Linked DNA regions of Thermotoga maritima MSB8. The protein of the gene in region 1 binds, or shares a complex with, the protein of each later gene. Links are inferred from orthologs where the notes say so. Each region holds a gene or a part of one and is shown in the gene's direction. Other genes may lie near its edges. The genes, in order: TM_RS02565 and TM_RS08885.

Region 1 (8,119 bases):
ATGCTGGAAGTCCTGAATAAAGAATACGTGAGAACCGCCAGGGCAAAGGGTCTTCCCGAGGATGTGGTTATAAACAAACACGCCAGAAGAAATGCTTTGATTCCTGTCACCACTGTCGCCGGTGGTATGGTCATCGGTCTCTTCTCCGGTACTGTGATCGTGGAAACGGTCTTCAACAGAACGGGTGTGGGAAGTTTCACCGCGCAGGCAGCCCTGCAGCTCGATTACGCTTCGGTGATGGCTTCTGCGTTGTTTTTCTCAACAATTCTTGTAGTTGGAAATCTCATCATAGATATTCTGTACGCTCTTATAGATCCCAGAATAAGACTTGGATGAGAGGTGAAACGACGTGAATCAGGAATTCAAAAGAATAATGAAGAGATTTTTTAGAGATCCATCCGCCATCATAGGGTTCTCTCTAGTGCTCTTCTTCGTGGTGATAGCCATTCTCGCGCCTGTTATAGCTCCTCCCATTCACCCGCTCACCAGAGCCAAGCTACCCGATCCTTACTTGATGCCTGTGGTGAGCTGGAATCAGAGCCCACAACCCCCTACCACGAAAGAGGATGCCCTGGCGAAGAATCCCAACAGAGAACCCATACGCTGCGTTGATTATCACCCATTCGGTGTCATTGGTGGCCGTGATATCTTATACGGAATCGTCTGGGGCACAAGAACGGCTTTCAAGATAGGTCTCATAGTCACACTCGCAAGACTCTTGATAGGAGTGTTCATAGGTTCAATCTCAGGTTACTTTGGAGGATGGATAGATGAGGTTCTCATGAGGATCACCGATATCTTTCTCTCTATCCCCTTCCTCATAGCAGCTGTTGTGTTGACAACCGTTCTCGGGACGGGTCTCGACAAGGTTATGATAGCAATGATCGTGTTCGGATGGATGGGAGCGGCAAGGCTCATCAGAGGAAACATTCTTCAGGTGAGGGAAGAACAATTCGTCCTGGCAGCGAAAGCAATAGGTGTGCCCGATTTTCTCATCATATTGAAACACGTTCTTCCGAATACCATTTTCCCTGTCCTGATATGGGCTTCCATGAACATGGGATCTCTCGTGATAACGGCCGCTGTGCTCAGCTTCTTGGGACTCGGTGCCCCCCAGGGATACGCCGACTGGGGATCCATCCTCAGTTACTCGAGAGACTGGATGATGGAGATAGGAAAGCACTGGTACGCTCTCGTTTATCCCGGTACCGCTATGGTTCTCTTCGTTCTGGGATGGAATCTGCTGGGCGATGCGCTCAGAGACGCTTTCGATCCAAGGCTAAAATTCTAAGGAGGGATCGAATTGACAGAGCCTCTGCTTAGAGTGGAAAATCTGAAAACCTATTTCTATACAGAAGACGGTGTAGTGAAGGCGGTCGATGGTGTTTCTTTTGAGGTCAGAGAGGGAGAAACTCTGGGCATCGTTGGGGAATCCGGTAGTGGTAAAAGTGTAACATCGCTCTCAATAATGAGACTCCTGGATCAGAACGGAAAGATAGTTGACGGAAAGATTATCTTCAAAGGAAGGAATCTTCTCGAACTTTCAGAGAACGAAATGAGAAAGATCAGAGGAAAAGAGATCGCGATGATATTCCAGGAACCCATGGTGGCTTTGAACCCTGTTTTCACGATAGGGGATCAGATAATGGAGGCAATAATTCTTCACCAAAACGTCTCTGAAAAAGAAGCGAGAAAAATGGCGATAGATCTTCTCAGAAAAGTGGGAATTCCCGAACCTGAAAAGAGAGTGGATGAGTACCCCCACCAGCTCTCCGGTGGGATGAGACAGAGGGCTATGATAGCCATGGCACTCTCCTGCAGACCGAGTCTTCTCATAGCGGACGAACCCACCACCGCTCTCGACGTGACCATACAGGCTCAGATCCTGGAGCTCATGAAGGAACTCCAGAAAGAATACGGAATGGCAATCATTCTGATCACCCACGATATGGGCGTCGTTGCGGAAATGTCCGATAAAGTTGCTGTCATGTACGCGGGAAAGGTGGTCGAGTACGGAGACGTGAAAACCATCTTCACCGAACCCAAGCACCCCTACACCTATGCTCTTCTCGAATCCATTCCCAGAATAGACGTAGAACAGGAGAGACTGAAGAGCATTCCGGGAAACGTACCCGACCCGCTCAACTTCCCTCCGGGATGTAAATTCCATCCCAGATGTGAATTCTTCGAAAAAGGAAAATGCGACGTTGAAGAACCTGAACTGGAAGACCTGGATGGCAATCACAAGGTGAGGTGTTTCTTCTGGCAAAAACTCGATGAAATGAGACATGCAAAAAGCGAGGTGTGAAACGTGAGCAGGGAAATTCTCAGAGTTGAAAATCTGGTGAAACATTTCCCCATAAGGGCTGGTGTTTTTAAGAGAATCGTTGGATGGGTGAAGGCCGTCGATGGTGTCAGCTTCAGCATAAACGAGGGAGAAACCTTCGGCCTCGTTGGAGAGTCGGGTTGTGGAAAAACCACGATTGGAATGACCCTGCTCAGACTGTACGAGCCAACATCGGGACGCATCATCGTGGACAACGAAGACACGACCTACTACTTCATGCCGCGTTCCAAGGCAAAAAAATACATAAAGCAAACCTATCTGAGCAGGTTCGTCAACATGAAGGAGTCAGATGTGGAAAAACTGGAAGGTGTCGACAGAGAGTACGCCCGTATTTTCTTTGAGGAGGCAAAGGGTTCTCCAAAGAAGTTCATGTCCATTCTTCTCGATGATCTACCGGAGAAAAGGAAAAAATTTCGAAGAGAGATGCAGATAGTGTTCCAGGATCCATACAGCTCCCTGAACCCGAGGTTGAGAGTGAAGAGCATAGTGGGTGAAGGCATCGTCACACACAGGATCGCAAGGGGGAAAGAAGTAGAGAAACGAATCAAAGAAATCTTGGAGGATGTGGGTATTCCTTCGGCTTACGTGTACAGATTCCCGCACGAATTCTCCGGTGGTCAGCGCCAGAGAATCGGAATCGCACGTGCCCTGGCTTTGGAACCCAAACTCGTCGTGGCGGACGAGGCCGTCGCTGCTCTGGACGTCTCGATAAGAAGTCAGATCATAAACCTCATGGAAGATCTTCAGAGGGAACACAAACTCACGTACATTTTCATTTCGCACGATCTGGCTGTTGTAAAGCATATAAGCGATAGAATAGGTGTGATGTATCTTGGGAAGATGGTGGAACTTGCTCCTAAAAAAGACTTGTTCGAAAAACCGCTCCACCCTTACACTGTAGCTCTCATGTCTGCGATACCGGTACCTGATCCAACAAAGAAGAGGGAAAGAATCATTCTCAAGGGAGATGTTCCGAGCCCTATAAATCCGCCGTCTGGCTGTAGATTCCACACAAGATGTCCCATAGCGAAAGAGATTTGCTCCAAGGAAGAACCGGCTTTTCGAGAGGTTGAAGAGGGACACTTCGTCGCCTGTCACTTCCCGGGTGAGCTGAGGTGAGAAGGTACTGGCTGGTAATTTTGTTGATCGCTATCGTCATTCTGTTTTTTAGAGTGAAGTGGGAAGTGAAGAGAATATACGTTGAAGACCCAGAAGTCAAAAAAATGGTCGAGGAAATTCTTCGGGAAAAACGCTACAGATACAAGTTCACCGACACCAGAGAGAGATCTCTGATAATAGAAAAGGACAGAGCGATCGTACCGCCAAACGAAGTAGTTCTCCACCTGGACTGGCCGGAGAAAGTGAAAAAGAGAGTGAAAGAACTGGTTGAACCGTTCTTTCAAAAGATAGGGCTTTCCGCCACAGAATCACAGATGGCTACAGCAGAGGTGTTTTTGGAAGCTGTGATCGAGAGTTTCTTCGAAGGAAATCAGTCTCTGTTTGAGAATTCTTACTACTGCGGGGAGATCTATGTGTTTTCAAACGGAAAATGTGTGGCGGAGTACGATCCATCAACTGGAGAACTCGTTTTTCTCGATAAATAGGAGGTGAACGGTTTGGCAACGCTTCTGGAAGTGAAAAACCTCAGCACGTGGTTTTACATGGAAGAGGGAATAGTCAAAGCCGTGAACGATGTGAGCTTCTCGCTGAATTCCAACGAAGTTCTCGGAATCGTCGGTGAGACTGGTTCCGGCAAGAGTGTGACAGTAAAATCCATAATGCGCCTCATAAAGCCTCCCGGAAAAATAGTGAGCGGTGAGATCATATACAAAGGTCAGGATATACTGAAGATACCCGAAAAAGAAATGCACAGGATTCGAGGAAAAGAGATCGCAATGATCTTTCAGGATCCGATGATGTCTCTGAATCCGCTTTACACGATAGGAGACCAGCTCATGGAAACGATCAGGTATCATCTCGGCTACGACAAGAGAAGGGCCTATCTGAGAGCGGTGGAAATGCTGGAACTCGTTGGAATACCGGAACCCGAAAAAAGAATGAACAACTATCCCTTCGAGTTCTCCGGTGGAATGAGGCAGAGAGTGGTTATAGCCATTGCCCTGTCCTGCAATCCCAGTGTGCTCATAGCGGATGAGCCCACCACCGCCCTCGATGTGACCATACAGGCACAAATCTTGGAACTCATGAAAGAACTTCAAAAAGAGTTCAAAACGGGACTCATCTTCATAACACACGATCTTGGTGTGATCGCTTCCATGGCAGACAGGATTATGGTGATGTACGGAGGAAGACAGGTCGAGATAGGAACATCCGATCAGATCTTCTACTCACCCAGACACCCTTACACGAAGATGCTCCTGAGAAGCGTGCCGAGAGTGGATAAAAGACTTGAAAAACTCGAGTCCATACCGGGGCAACCCCCAAGGATGGTCGACATACCACCGGTGTGTCCCTTCTTGCCTCGCTGTCCAAGAAGAGTGGAGAGGTGCTTGAAAGAACTACCAGAGCTTTCCGAGATAGAAGAAAACCACTACGTCAGATGTTTCAATCCGGTTGAGGAGGAAGTGAGTCTTGAAAGAAATTCTTGATTTTCAGAAAAACGAGATCACTGAATACCACGTGTATCGAAAGCTATCGAAGAGAACGAACAAGAAAAACGCTGAGATCCTTCTTGCGATAGCGGAAGATGAGAAAAGTCACTACGAAAAACTGAAAAACATCACCGGGAAGGATGTTAAGCCTTCTTACATCAGGATATTCTGGTACTCACTGCTTTCCGTTCTTTTTGGTTTGACTTTCACTCTCAAACTCATGGAAAACAACGAGAAAAAAGCGGAAAGAGCCTATGAAAGACTGGAGAAAGAGTATCCAGAAGTAGTCCATATTCTCAAAGACGAAGAAAAGCATGAAGAAGAGCTTCTGAACATGCTCGACGAAGAGCGTCTCAATTACGTGAGTTCCATGGTTCTCGGGTTGAACGATGCTCTCGTGGAACTGACGGGGGCACTCGCTGGTCTCACGTTCGCCTTTCAAAACACCAAGATAGTCGGATTGTCCGGCTTGATAACCGGTATCGCTGCGGCCTTCTCCATGGCAGCTTCCGAGTATCTTTCGCAGAGAGCGGAAGAAGGATCAGGTGAATCCAAACCCTTAAAAGCCGCCATCTACACAGGCATCGCTTACATCATAACGGTCGCTGTGCTGGTAGCTCCATTCCTCATACTTAAAAACCCATTCTTATCACTTGTCCTTACTTTGACGGGAGCCGTTCTCATAGTTCTTCTTTTCACCTTTTTTGTCTCGGTGGTTAAAGAGAAGGATTTCGCGAAATACTTTCTTGAGATGTTCCTCTTGAGCTTCGGTGTGGCAGGATTTTCTTTCCTCGTCGGTATACTCGCGAGGAAGATCTTTGGAATCGAAATCTGAGGAGTGCTCGCCATGATATGGAACGACACCGTTTTTTGCGTCGTAGACACAGAAACCACGGGAACCGATCCCTTTGCCGGAGACCGGATAGTTGAAATAGCCGCTGTTCCTGTCTTCAAGGGGAAGATCTACAGAAACAAAGCGTTTCACTCTCTCGTGAATCCCAGAATAAGAATCCCTGCGCTGATTCAGAAAGTTCACGGTATCAGCAACATGGACATCGTGGAAGCGCCAGACATGGACACAGTTTACGATCTTTTCAGGGATTACGTGAAGGGAACGGTGCTCGTGTTTCACAACGCCAACTTCGACCTCACTTTTCTGGATATGATGGCAAAGGAAACGGGAAACTTTCCAATAACGAATCCCTACATCGACACACTCGATCTTTCAGAAGAGATCTTTGGAAGGCCTCATTCTCTCAAATGGCTCTCCGAAAGACTTGGAATAAAAACCACGATACGGCACCGTGCTCTTCCAGATGCCCTGGTGACCGCAAGAGTTTTTGTGAAGCTTGTTGAATTTCTTGGTGAAAACAGGGTCAACGAATTCATACGTGGAAAACGGGGGTAATAAAATGGTTAAGAACTACGTTCTCGACACGAACGTTCTGATTCACGATCCAGATTCCATCTTCTCCTTCGAAGACAACAACGTGATCATCCCTCTTCCCGTTCTTGAAGAGCTCGACAAACTGAAAAGAGAACACGGAAGTGTGGGAAAGAACGCACGAGAAGTGATTCGACACCTCGATGAACTCAGAAAGAAGGGAAATCTCAGAAAAGGAATTCCTCTGGAAAACGGTGGAATTCTCCGCGTCATGGTTTTGGAAAGAGAAGTGGAGAACGTTCCAAGATTCCTTCACGAACGCTACGTGGACAACATCATTCTCGCGTACGTGATAGAGCTCATGAACAGAGAAAAGATCCCCACCATTCTCGTCAGCAAGGATATAAATCTTAGGGTGAAAGCAGACTCTCTTGGTATTCCCGCTCAAGACTACCTGACTGATCGATCCGAGCTGGAGACGATGCCAAAGGGGTATGTCGAAATCGATGACGAAGAACTCAAAAAACAGTTAAAAGTGAAAGTAACTGTGGAAAAGAAACTCGATCTTCTCGACAATTTCTACATAGATCTGGGTGGAGTGTACGGGAAATATCGCAAAGGAAAAGTTCTGAGAGTGGAACCTTTCGAGACTATGGGCATTTCTCCACGGAATAGAGAACAGATCTTTTCCATGGATGCCCTTCTGGACGACGAAATACCTCTGGTCTTCCTTGTTGGAATCGCGGGAACCGGAAAGACGCTTCTTGCTCTCGCTTGCGGTCTCTACAAGGTTCTCGTTGAAAAACGCTACAAGAAACTGATAGTGACTCGTCCTACGGTTCCCATGGGACGTGACATCGGGTATCTTCCCGGAGAACTCGAGAAGAAGATGAAACCGTGGCTCCAACCGATAATGGACAACCTTGAACTGATATCTTCTCTTTCTGGTTTGAAAATCAAGGAGCTCGAGAAACAGGAAATACTGGAAGTGGAAGCAATATCCTTCATCAGGGGAAGATCGATACCAAAGCAGTTCATCATCATAGACGAAGCACAGAACCTCACTCCACACGAGGTGAAAACGATCCTCACACGTGTGGGAGAAGACACCAAGATCGTTCTCGTTGGGGATCCGTACCAGATCGACACTCCGTATCTGGACAAAGACACAAACGGACTGGTTTACGCAGCCTTGAAACTTCTGGAATCGGATCTTTCCGCGGTGATAAAGCTGGAGAAGGGAGAAAGGTCAAGACTCGCCACCATCGCTGCTGAGCTTCTGTGAGACCTCTTTCAATATTTCATCCAGCATGGTGCTTTCAACAAACGAAGGGGAAAGCTGATACAGATAGCTTTTCCCCTTTCTTTTCTTTCTGACAATTCCCATTCTCTGAAGCGAGGAGAGAACAGCGGATGAGTCTTTCCCCCTGAACGCGTCTATTTCGCTCTTTGGAATCGGTCCTGAGATGAGAAGCAGTGCCACCACTTCCATCTGTGTATCGGTGAGATTTTTGTACTTCCTTCCGGATAGCTTAGAAACGAAACCGGCGTACTCAGGTTTGGTGAAAAAACGATACCTTCCATTCACCTCTCTCAGAACAACTCCGTGCGCTTCGTCTTCGTATTCCTTCTTCAATTCTTCCAGGGCTCTTTTTATCTCCTCAGGATCTTTTTCGAGTATTTTGATAAGCCTTTCCAGAGTGATACCATTTGAAGCAAATATGAGTGCCTCAATAGCGGCCTTGAGCTGCATTTGTGTACCTCCTGATCCTGTCG
Region 2 (8,167 bases), 1.2 Mb from region 1 along the record:
GCCTCCTCGAGGAGTCTTCTGTCGAAATTCGAAACTCCTATGTACCTGATGAGCCCCTGCCTGACGCCCTCTGCCATTGCGGAAAGGGTCTCTTCGAGGGGAATCTCTGGATTCGGCCAGTGAATCAGGTAAAGATCCACGTAGTCCGTGTCGAGTCGTTTGAGGGTGTTCTCGAGGGAGCGCAAAAGATCGTCCCTTCTCAGATGCGTCGGCCACACCTTGGACACTATGAAAAGATCCTCACGCCTGAAATCCTTTATCGCCTTGCCGATGAGTTCCTCTGTGTGCCCTCCACCGTAGTACTCTGCCGTGTCTATGTGTGTGTATCCCATTTTGATCGCCGTCTTCAAAAGCTCAACCATCTCTTCGTCTCTGGAGTAATCGGGTGTTTCAAAACCGCCGATACCCCAGGTGCCCAGACCCAGAGCCGGAATTTCTTCTCCTGTTCTTCCAAGTTCTTTGTATAACATTCCAACCACCTCCTGAATTAGTCTAGTATTATTATTATAACCTGAGGTGTTAAAATTCAATCAAATCGTGTGGGAGGTGACAGGATGATCGATCTCAGGTCCGACACCGTTACAAAACCAACAGAAGAGATGAGAAAAGCCATGGCACAGGCTGAGGTGGGAGACGATGTGTACGGAGAAGATCCAACCATCAACGAACTCGAAAGGCTCGCCGCAGAGACCTTTGGAAAGGAAGCGGCTCTCTTTGTACCCTCCGGCACCATGGGAAATCAAGTGAGCATAATGGCTCACACCCAGAGGGGCGATGAAGTGATACTGGAGGCAGACAGCCACATCTTCTGGTACGAGGTCGGAGCCATGGCGGTTCTCTCCGGAGTCATGCCCCATCCTGTACCTGGAAAAAATGGAGCCATGGACCCCGATGATGTGAGGAAGGCCATAAGACCCAGAAACATACACTTCCCCAGAACTTCGCTCATTGCCATCGAAAACACACACAACCGTTCCGGTGGAAGAGTGGTCCCGCTTGAAAACATAAAAGAGATTTGCACGATAGCCAAAGAACACGGCATAAACGTTCACATAGATGGTGCGAGGATCTTCAACGCCTCAATCGCTTCAGGTGTTCCCGTGAAGGAGTACGCCGGGTACGCCGATTCCGTGATGTTCTGTCTTTCAAAAGGTCTCTGCGCACCCGTCGGTTCGGTGGTTGTAGGAGACAGGGACTTCATAGAAAGAGCGAGAAAGGCGAGAAAGATGCTCGGTGGAGGGATGAGACAGGCAGGTGTTCTCGCTGCCGCTGGAATAATCGCCTTGACAAAGATGGTAGATCGATTGAAAGAAGATCATGAAAACGCCAGATTTCTCGCCCTGAAGTTGAAAGAAATAGGGTACTCCGTGAATCCCGAAGATGTGAAAACCAACATGGTGATTCTGAGGACCGACAACCTGAAGGTGAACGCGCACGGGTTCATAGAAGCGCTCAGAAACAGCGGGGTGCTCGCGAACGCCGTATCCGACACGGAGATCAGACTGGTAACCCACAAAGACGTTTCAAGAAACGACATAGAAGAGGCTCTGAACATCTTCGAAAAACTCTTCAGAAAATTCTCCTGAAACAGGAAAAAATTTCACGTTTTTTTCACGGTCGAAGCATTAAGATGAAGCTGGAGACTCTGAAGAGGAGGTGGAAGTATGAAAAGGTTTTTTGTGGTGATGCTCGTACTGACAGTGGCACTAGGTGTGTTCGCGGCGGGCTACAGAGGTTTCGCAGAACGGCCAGCTTTTGAAAGACAGCCCATGGGTTACGCTCAGCAGTTCCCGGGTTGCGGAGGAGGTCTCGGCTACGGTCCTAACGCTCCCATGTATGAAAGGCCTCAGATGAGAGCCGAAAGAGGTTTTGGCTACGGTCTCAAGCTCCAGATCAGAGACGAAGAACAGCTGAAACTCGCTCTCAAGACAAGGATCGCAGAAGCACTGAACAATCTGGATCTGAACGACGATCAGTTGAAAGAGCTCTACAATGTCGCGAAAGAAACAAAAGAACAGCTCGATTCCCTGAAAGAAAAGTTCGTTCAGCTCCATGAGGAGTACTACAACGCTCTCGTAAAAAGGGATACAAAGACAGCAGAAGACCTGAAAGACCAGATAGACGACCTCAGAGATGAAGTGCAGGATATCTACAAAGATTTCGCTGACAAAGTAGACGACATCATCACCGTGGATCAGTACAGAAAATTCAGAGGCGACAAAAGAATGCTCTTTGTTCTCCTCACCGACGAAGGCTTTGAAGTGCTGGAAGAAATGGTTCAGGAATAACCCTCTTTCCCCACACCCCGGCGGGCCCGCAGTGGGCCCGTTTTTTTTTCAAAGATTCATCTTCCACCACGCACTTAACCCTGTCGCTTCGAAATGACAATAATTCAAAATAAATGGATATATCCCAAAATGATTTCTAATATTGCGGAATAATTACTCTTCACTTCGTTTGGAACTCAATATCACAGTCTGATAAAATATCCATAACATAATCTTTTTATTAGTAAGTGTTATTTATTAACATCCATTTAAAGGAGGGGATGTTGTATGAGAAAGTTCGTTGTGGGGTTCCTGATGGTTTTAGTCGCTGCATTTTATTTTAGTGAAGTCGAGGTACAGCTTCCATGGTTTGGTGTAACAAACTTCGATCCCTACTACTGGCAAGCCCAGCATATTCTGGCTCAAGGAACCATTTTCGAAGGTTTGTTTGGTTATGTTCCAGATCCCAAATCGCTTGGCGGTGTAAAGGTTGTACCAGCTGTCTGTGAAAGTTATACAGTATCTGAAGATGGTTTAACCTATACCTTCTACTTGAGAAAAGATAAAAGATGGTCAAATGGTGATCCCGTTACTGCCTATGATTTCGAATTTGCTTGGAAAAGGGCTGCCAGTCCCGAAACACCAACTCTTCCACTCTGGGCTTCTCCTGTTCAGTACATAAAAAATGTCTACGATTGTAAATCCGGTGCCAAACCTCTTGATGAACTTGGAGTAAAAGCCCTGGATGACTACACACTTCAAGTTACTCTCTCAAGACCAATGCCATCTTTCATTAATATGCTTGTTCTCGGTGGAGCAATGCCTCTGCATAGGAAAACTGTTCAGGAACACCCTGAAGACTGGTGGAAGCCCGAGTATTTTGTTGGAAATGGACCGTATGTTATTGAATCCTTTACACCTAATTACGAGATAGTCCTGGTCAGAAATAAATACTATGTGGGAGATTTTCCTGGCAATGTTGATAGAATTGTGCTCAAAGCAGGCGGGCTTGGATTGCAGCAGTATTTAGCTGGAGAGATAGATGCTGTTTTTATCACCGCAGTTGGAGATTATGTGTTTGCATTGAAAAACAAACAACTTTCCAAGGAACTTCATGAAGAATCTGGTGTTCAATGGGTGGGATACGAAATCACAAGAAGCCTAAGTCCTGTTTTTGACGATATACGAATAAGAAAAGCACTTGCAATGGCTATTGACAAGAAAGTCTTAACTGACATTGTTCTTGGTGGTATGGCCATTCCAACACACGCATATTGTTCTCCTGATAGTGAAATAGCGGAAGCTGTGAAGGGAATACCCTATGATCCAGAACAGGCAAAGAAGTTACTAGCGGAAGCAGGTTATCCAAACGGAAAAGGTTTTCCAAAAGTGAAGTTCTACATAACAGGAGCGTCTGATCCTGTAGCGGAAGCACTGGTTGACCAGTGGAAAAAAGTTCTTGGAATCACTTTTGAAATTGAAAATATAGAGTCCGGTCAATTTTCAACACTGCAATGGAGTGATTTTGTGCCTTGGGCAGAACCAGGTGTATGTACAATTGGTGGGCCCGTCAACTGGCAAGACAGTGGTTCTCTTATGCAAACTGCCGATCATACATTCTGGTTCTACGATTACCCCGCTGAGGTACGTCAAAAACTCTATGAATTAAGAGAGAAAAGAGAAAGTGTCCTCAGAGAAGAAGGTGGAAAAACAGAAGAAGAGTGGAAGGAGATACTAAACCGCGCCCAGGAACTCTGGGAGAAGTGGCAAGAAGTTGTTAACTCCGAACCAGATGAATTCTTGAAAAAATACTTCCTTCTTCCTGCCCCCGGAGAATTGACCTTCATAGAACAAATCAACAAGTTGTATGAAGAATGGAAAAAAGCCACAACCGACGAGCAAAAAATTCAGCTCTGGAGATTGGCAATGAGAGCTATATACAATCAGGAATATTCTCTGGTTGAATACACCGGAATGAACCCAACTAATAGGGAAGCCAGAAGACTATGGGCAAGAATTCTCTATTCACCCTACGATAAAGCCGTCGAATATGCAAAGAAACTCCAGCAATTGTGTGTAGATCTTGCCTACGAAGTTCCTCTGTACGTTCAGAAAGTTGTGTATCTTGCCAAACCATACCTCAAGGGAATAGTTCCTTACAAATTCTCGTGGGGTCCCACTTTCTTCCTCTTCAAATACTTAACTGTTGAGAAGTGAATTCTGAGCCCTGGGATTTCCCAGGGCTCCTGCTAAACATGTCGAATGGGGTGGTTGATATGAGATTTTTAAAATTTCTCTTAAAAAGACTTTTGACCATTGCTATTTCTATGGTAGTTGTTATTGTAATAACATATGTTCTAATGTGGCTTGCCCCTGGAAATTTCTTTGAACTTCAACGCGTACGAGATGCGATAGCGAGAGTCACAACACCCGACGATCCTGCTTATCAAGCTACCCTGAAAGGTTTTGAAGAGAGATATGGTTTGAATAATCCTCTGTGGAAACAGATCCTTATGTATTTAAAAGGAGCTGTGGTTTTCAAATTCGGTCCTTCTTTTTCTGATCCTGCAAGAAACATAGAAGATTTGATAAAGGAGAAATTTCCTATTACTTTCACCCTTGCCCTTTCAAGCATCCTTTTCGCACTCGTGGTGGGAGTTCCTCTAGGAATCTTAGCAGCTCTCAAAAAAAACACATGGATTGACTATACTGCAATGACCGTTTCTGTTATAGGAGTTGCCATCCCATCGTATGTAGTAGCAGTCTTTCTCATACTGATTTTTAGCATCTATTTGGGATGGCTTCCCACTTCCGGATGGGAAGGAATAAGAACTAAAATCCTTCCAACCATAGCTTTGGCACTCGGTCCACTCGCTTCTGTTGCCAGATTTACAAGAGTCAGTCTTCTAGACACATTGAACCAAGACTTCATAAGAACCGCTTATGCAAAAGGTGGCGATGACAGAACGGTAATTATGAAACATGCTCTAAGGCCATCCATGATTCCTCTAGTAACGATAGTAGGCCCTCAAATGGCTTATCTCATGGTTGGCACCGTTTGGGTCGAGAACATCTTCAGAATACCAGGTTTGGGACAACTCTTTGCTAATGCAGCAGTCACTAGAGACTATCCACTTTTAGTAACTTCCACATTTATACTTGCCCTTACCGTTATGATCATGAACCTTATAGTTGATGTTCTTTATGCAATTCTCGATCCCAGAATAAAACTGGATTAAGGAGGTAATAAATCGGCATGTTAAGAAAAAATAAAACGGAATCCATTGGTTACTGGAAAGCCTTCTGGTTAAGATTCAAAAAAAACAAAATGGCAGTAATAGGGGGAGTTTTTGTTTTAATCCTTATAGCACTTGCAATACTGGCTCCCTATATTGCTCCATATCCTTACGACGAGCCTCACTATATCAGGGCTTTCGAGGGACCAAGCAAGGATTTCATATTCGGAACTGACGCATTGGGAAGAGATCTTTTCAGTAGAATTCTGTATAGTTTGAGAAACGCATGTATTATAGGTTTCGGTTCTCAATTTGTTGTCCTGATCATAGGAGGCATTCTGGGTGCTGTCGCTGGTTTCAAGGGAGGCTGGATAGACAAATTTATTATGAGTATTGTAGATATTATGTTTGCTTTTCCAACTTTTCTCTTCAACGTGATACTGGTTACAGCCTTAGGCAGGGGGCTTTTCACCATCTTCTTAGCTATAGGATTGACCGGATGGGCGGGAATGGCCCGACTTGTAAGAGGGCAAGTGTTGTATCTGAAGAATAGCGAATTTGTTGAAGCTGCAAAAGCCGCTGGTGCCAGCACCTTCTATATCATCAGAAAACATATTCTTCCCAATATGATAGGACCCATTCTTGTGAATCTTGCATTCGGAGTACCTGGAGCAATGATGACTGAAAGTGGTTTAGCAGTGATAGGAATGGGGGTAAGGCCTCCGATGCCGAGCTGGGGAAATCTTATAGGTGAAGGGATCGGGATGATGATGGCGTTCCCTCATCTGCTAATATTTCCTGCTGTCACTTTTGCTTTTACCTTGATAAGTTTCACGTTTCTTGCAGATGGCTTAAGAGATGCCTTTAATCCAAGGAGTGAGATATCATGATGGAACTGCTAAACGTGAATAATCTCAAGGTAGAGTTTCATAGAGTTGAAGGTATTGTCAAAGCAGTGGATGGAATCAGCTACAAATTGAACAAAGGCGAGAGTCTTGGAATAGTTGGTGAAAGTGGTTCTGGGAAGTCTGTATCAGTCCTTTCTCTTTTGAGATTGATAAATCGGAACGGGCGAATCGTTGATGGTGAGGCTATATTCCTAGGAAAAGACCTTTTGAAATTGAATAAAGAAGAATTGAGAAACATAAGAGGGAAAGATATAAGCATCATTTTTCAAAATCCAATGACCTCTCTTAATCCAATAATAAGAGTAGGAATTCAAGTAATGGAACCCATCATCTGGCATCGACTTATGAAGAATGAAGAAGCCAGAGAAAGAGCTATAGAACTCCTGGAACGTGTTGGAATCCCTGAATCACCAAAAAGATTTCTGAACTATCCGTTCCAATTCTCTGGCGGAATGAGACAAAGAGTAATGATCGCAATGGCACTTGCATGCCATCCTAAACTCTTAATAGCTGATGAGCCAACAACTGCTTTAGATGTGACTATTCAGGCACAAATAATGGAACTACTTCAGGAATTGAAAGAAGAATACGGTATGAGTGTTATATTCATAACACACGATCTTTCTGTGGCAACGAATTTTTGCGATCGAATAATTACAATGTATGCCGGAAAAATTGTTGAAGAAGCACCAGTAGAAGAAATTTTAAAAACACCCCTACACCCTTATACCAAGGGTTTGTTGAACTCTACCCTTGAAATAGGCTCCCGCGGAAAAAAACTGGTACCAATACCGGGAAACCCACCAAACCCCACGAAACATCCTTCTGGTTGTAAATTTCACCCGAGATGTAGTTTTGCAATGGAAATTTGTCAAAGAGAAGAACCGCCCCTCGTAAATATTTCTGAAAATCATCGTGTTGCATGCCATTTGATCAAGGGGGAATCAAAATGAAGCCTCTTTTACAAACCGTAGATTTAAAAAAATATTTTCCTCAGGGGAAAAGAATACTTAAAGCAGTTGATGGAATATCAATAGAAATAAAAGAAGGAGAGACACTTGGGTTGGTCGGTGAAAGCGGCTGTGGAAAATCGACTCTGGGGAGAACGATTCTCAAACTCCTCAGACCTGATGGCGGTAAGATTTTCTTCGAAGGAAAAGATATAACAAACTTGAATGACAAGGAGATGAAACCTTATAGGAAAAAGATGCAAATAATCTTCCAGGATCCTTTAGGATCTTTGAATCCACAGATGACTGTTGGAAGAATTATAGAAGATCCTCTCATAATTCACAAAATTGGAACGAAAAAAGAGAGGAGAAAACGAGTAGAAGAACTTTTAGATATGGTGGGAATAGGTAGAGAATTCATTAACAGTTTTCCACACGAATTTTCCGGAGGGCAGCAGCAAAGAATAGGAATAGCTCGAGCTTTAGCTCTGAATCCGAAATTTATAGTCTGTGACGAGCCAGTATCTGCTTTGGACGTTTCGATTCAGGCACAAATAATAGATCTTCTTGAAGAAATACAGCAGAAAATGGGTATCTCATACCTTTTCATTGCACACAATCTTGCAGTAGTCGAACATATAAGCCATAAAGTAGCTGTTATGTATCTCGGGAAAATTGTTGAGTATGGAGATGTAGATAAAATCTTCTTAAATCCAATTCATCCGTACACTCGAGCACTTTTGAAGAGCGTTCCTAAGATTCCATGGGACGGTCAAAAACAAAGATTTTATTCATTGAAAGGTGAA

What was found.
Region 2: the proteins of TM_RS02565 (region 1) and TM_RS08885 are in contact, whole or in part, in a cryo-EM structure (PDB 8Z21), measured with the Escherichia coli proteins. The link is inferred for Thermotoga maritima MSB8 from one-to-one orthologs.

Annotation. Positions count from the first base shown.
Region 1 is NC_000853.1:522,741-530,859, reverse strand. Bases 3,019-5,959 are described here. They hold TM_RS02565 (ABC transporter ATP-binding protein), read left to right. Parts: upstream 3,019-3,963; coding sequence 3,964-4,956; downstream 4,957-5,959. Other genes in these bases: TM_RS02555 (3'-5' exonuclease), read left to right, coding at 5,807-5,959; TM_RS02560 (VIT1/CCC1 transporter family protein), read left to right, coding at 4,940-5,794; TM_RS02570 (hypothetical protein), read left to right, coding at 3,463-3,951; TM_RS02575 (ABC transporter ATP-binding protein), read left to right, coding at 3,019-3,466. Outside these bases: TM_RS02590 (ABC transporter permease), read left to right, coding at 1-336; TM_RS02585 (ABC transporter permease), read left to right, coding at 350-1,291; TM_RS02580 (ABC transporter ATP-binding protein), read left to right, coding at 1,304-2,308; more of TM_RS02575, read left to right, coding at 2,312-3,018; more of TM_RS02555, read left to right, coding at 5,960-6,367; TM_RS02550 (PhoH family protein), read left to right, coding at 6,372-7,628; SMC-Scp complex subunit ScpB, read right to left, coding at 7,593-8,096; TM_RS02540 (segregation and condensation protein A), read right to left, coding at 8,074-8,119. UniProt on the Escherichia coli protein: Part of the ABC transporter complex OppABCDF involved in the uptake of oligopeptides and of the ABC transporter complex MppA-OppBCDF involved in the uptake of the cell wall murein tripeptide L-alanyl-gamma-D-glutamyl-meso-diaminopimelate.
Region 2 is NC_000853.1:1,719,379-1,727,545, forward strand. What follows is about bases 3,536-6,524. They hold TM_RS08885 (ABC transporter permease), read left to right. Parts: upstream 3,536-4,543; coding sequence 4,544-5,506; downstream 5,507-6,524. Other genes in these bases: TM_RS08880 (peptide ABC transporter substrate-binding protein), read left to right, coding at 3,536-4,484; TM_RS08890 (ABC transporter permease), read left to right, coding at 5,524-6,393; TM_RS08895 (ABC transporter ATP-binding protein), read left to right, coding at 6,390-6,524. In the rest of the region: TM_RS08865 (aldo/keto reductase), read right to left, coding at 1-470; ltaE (low-specificity L-threonine aldolase), read left to right, coding at 555-1,586; TM_RS08875 (hypothetical protein), read left to right, coding at 1,665-2,288; more of TM_RS08880, read left to right, coding at 2,556-3,535; more of TM_RS08895, read left to right, coding at 6,525-7,364; TM_RS08900 (ABC transporter ATP-binding protein), read left to right, coding at 7,361-8,167. UniProt on the Escherichia coli protein: Part of the ABC transporter complex OppABCDF involved in the uptake of oligopeptides and of the ABC transporter complex MppA-OppBCDF involved in the uptake of the cell wall murein tripeptide L-alanyl-gamma-D-glutamyl-meso-diaminopimelate.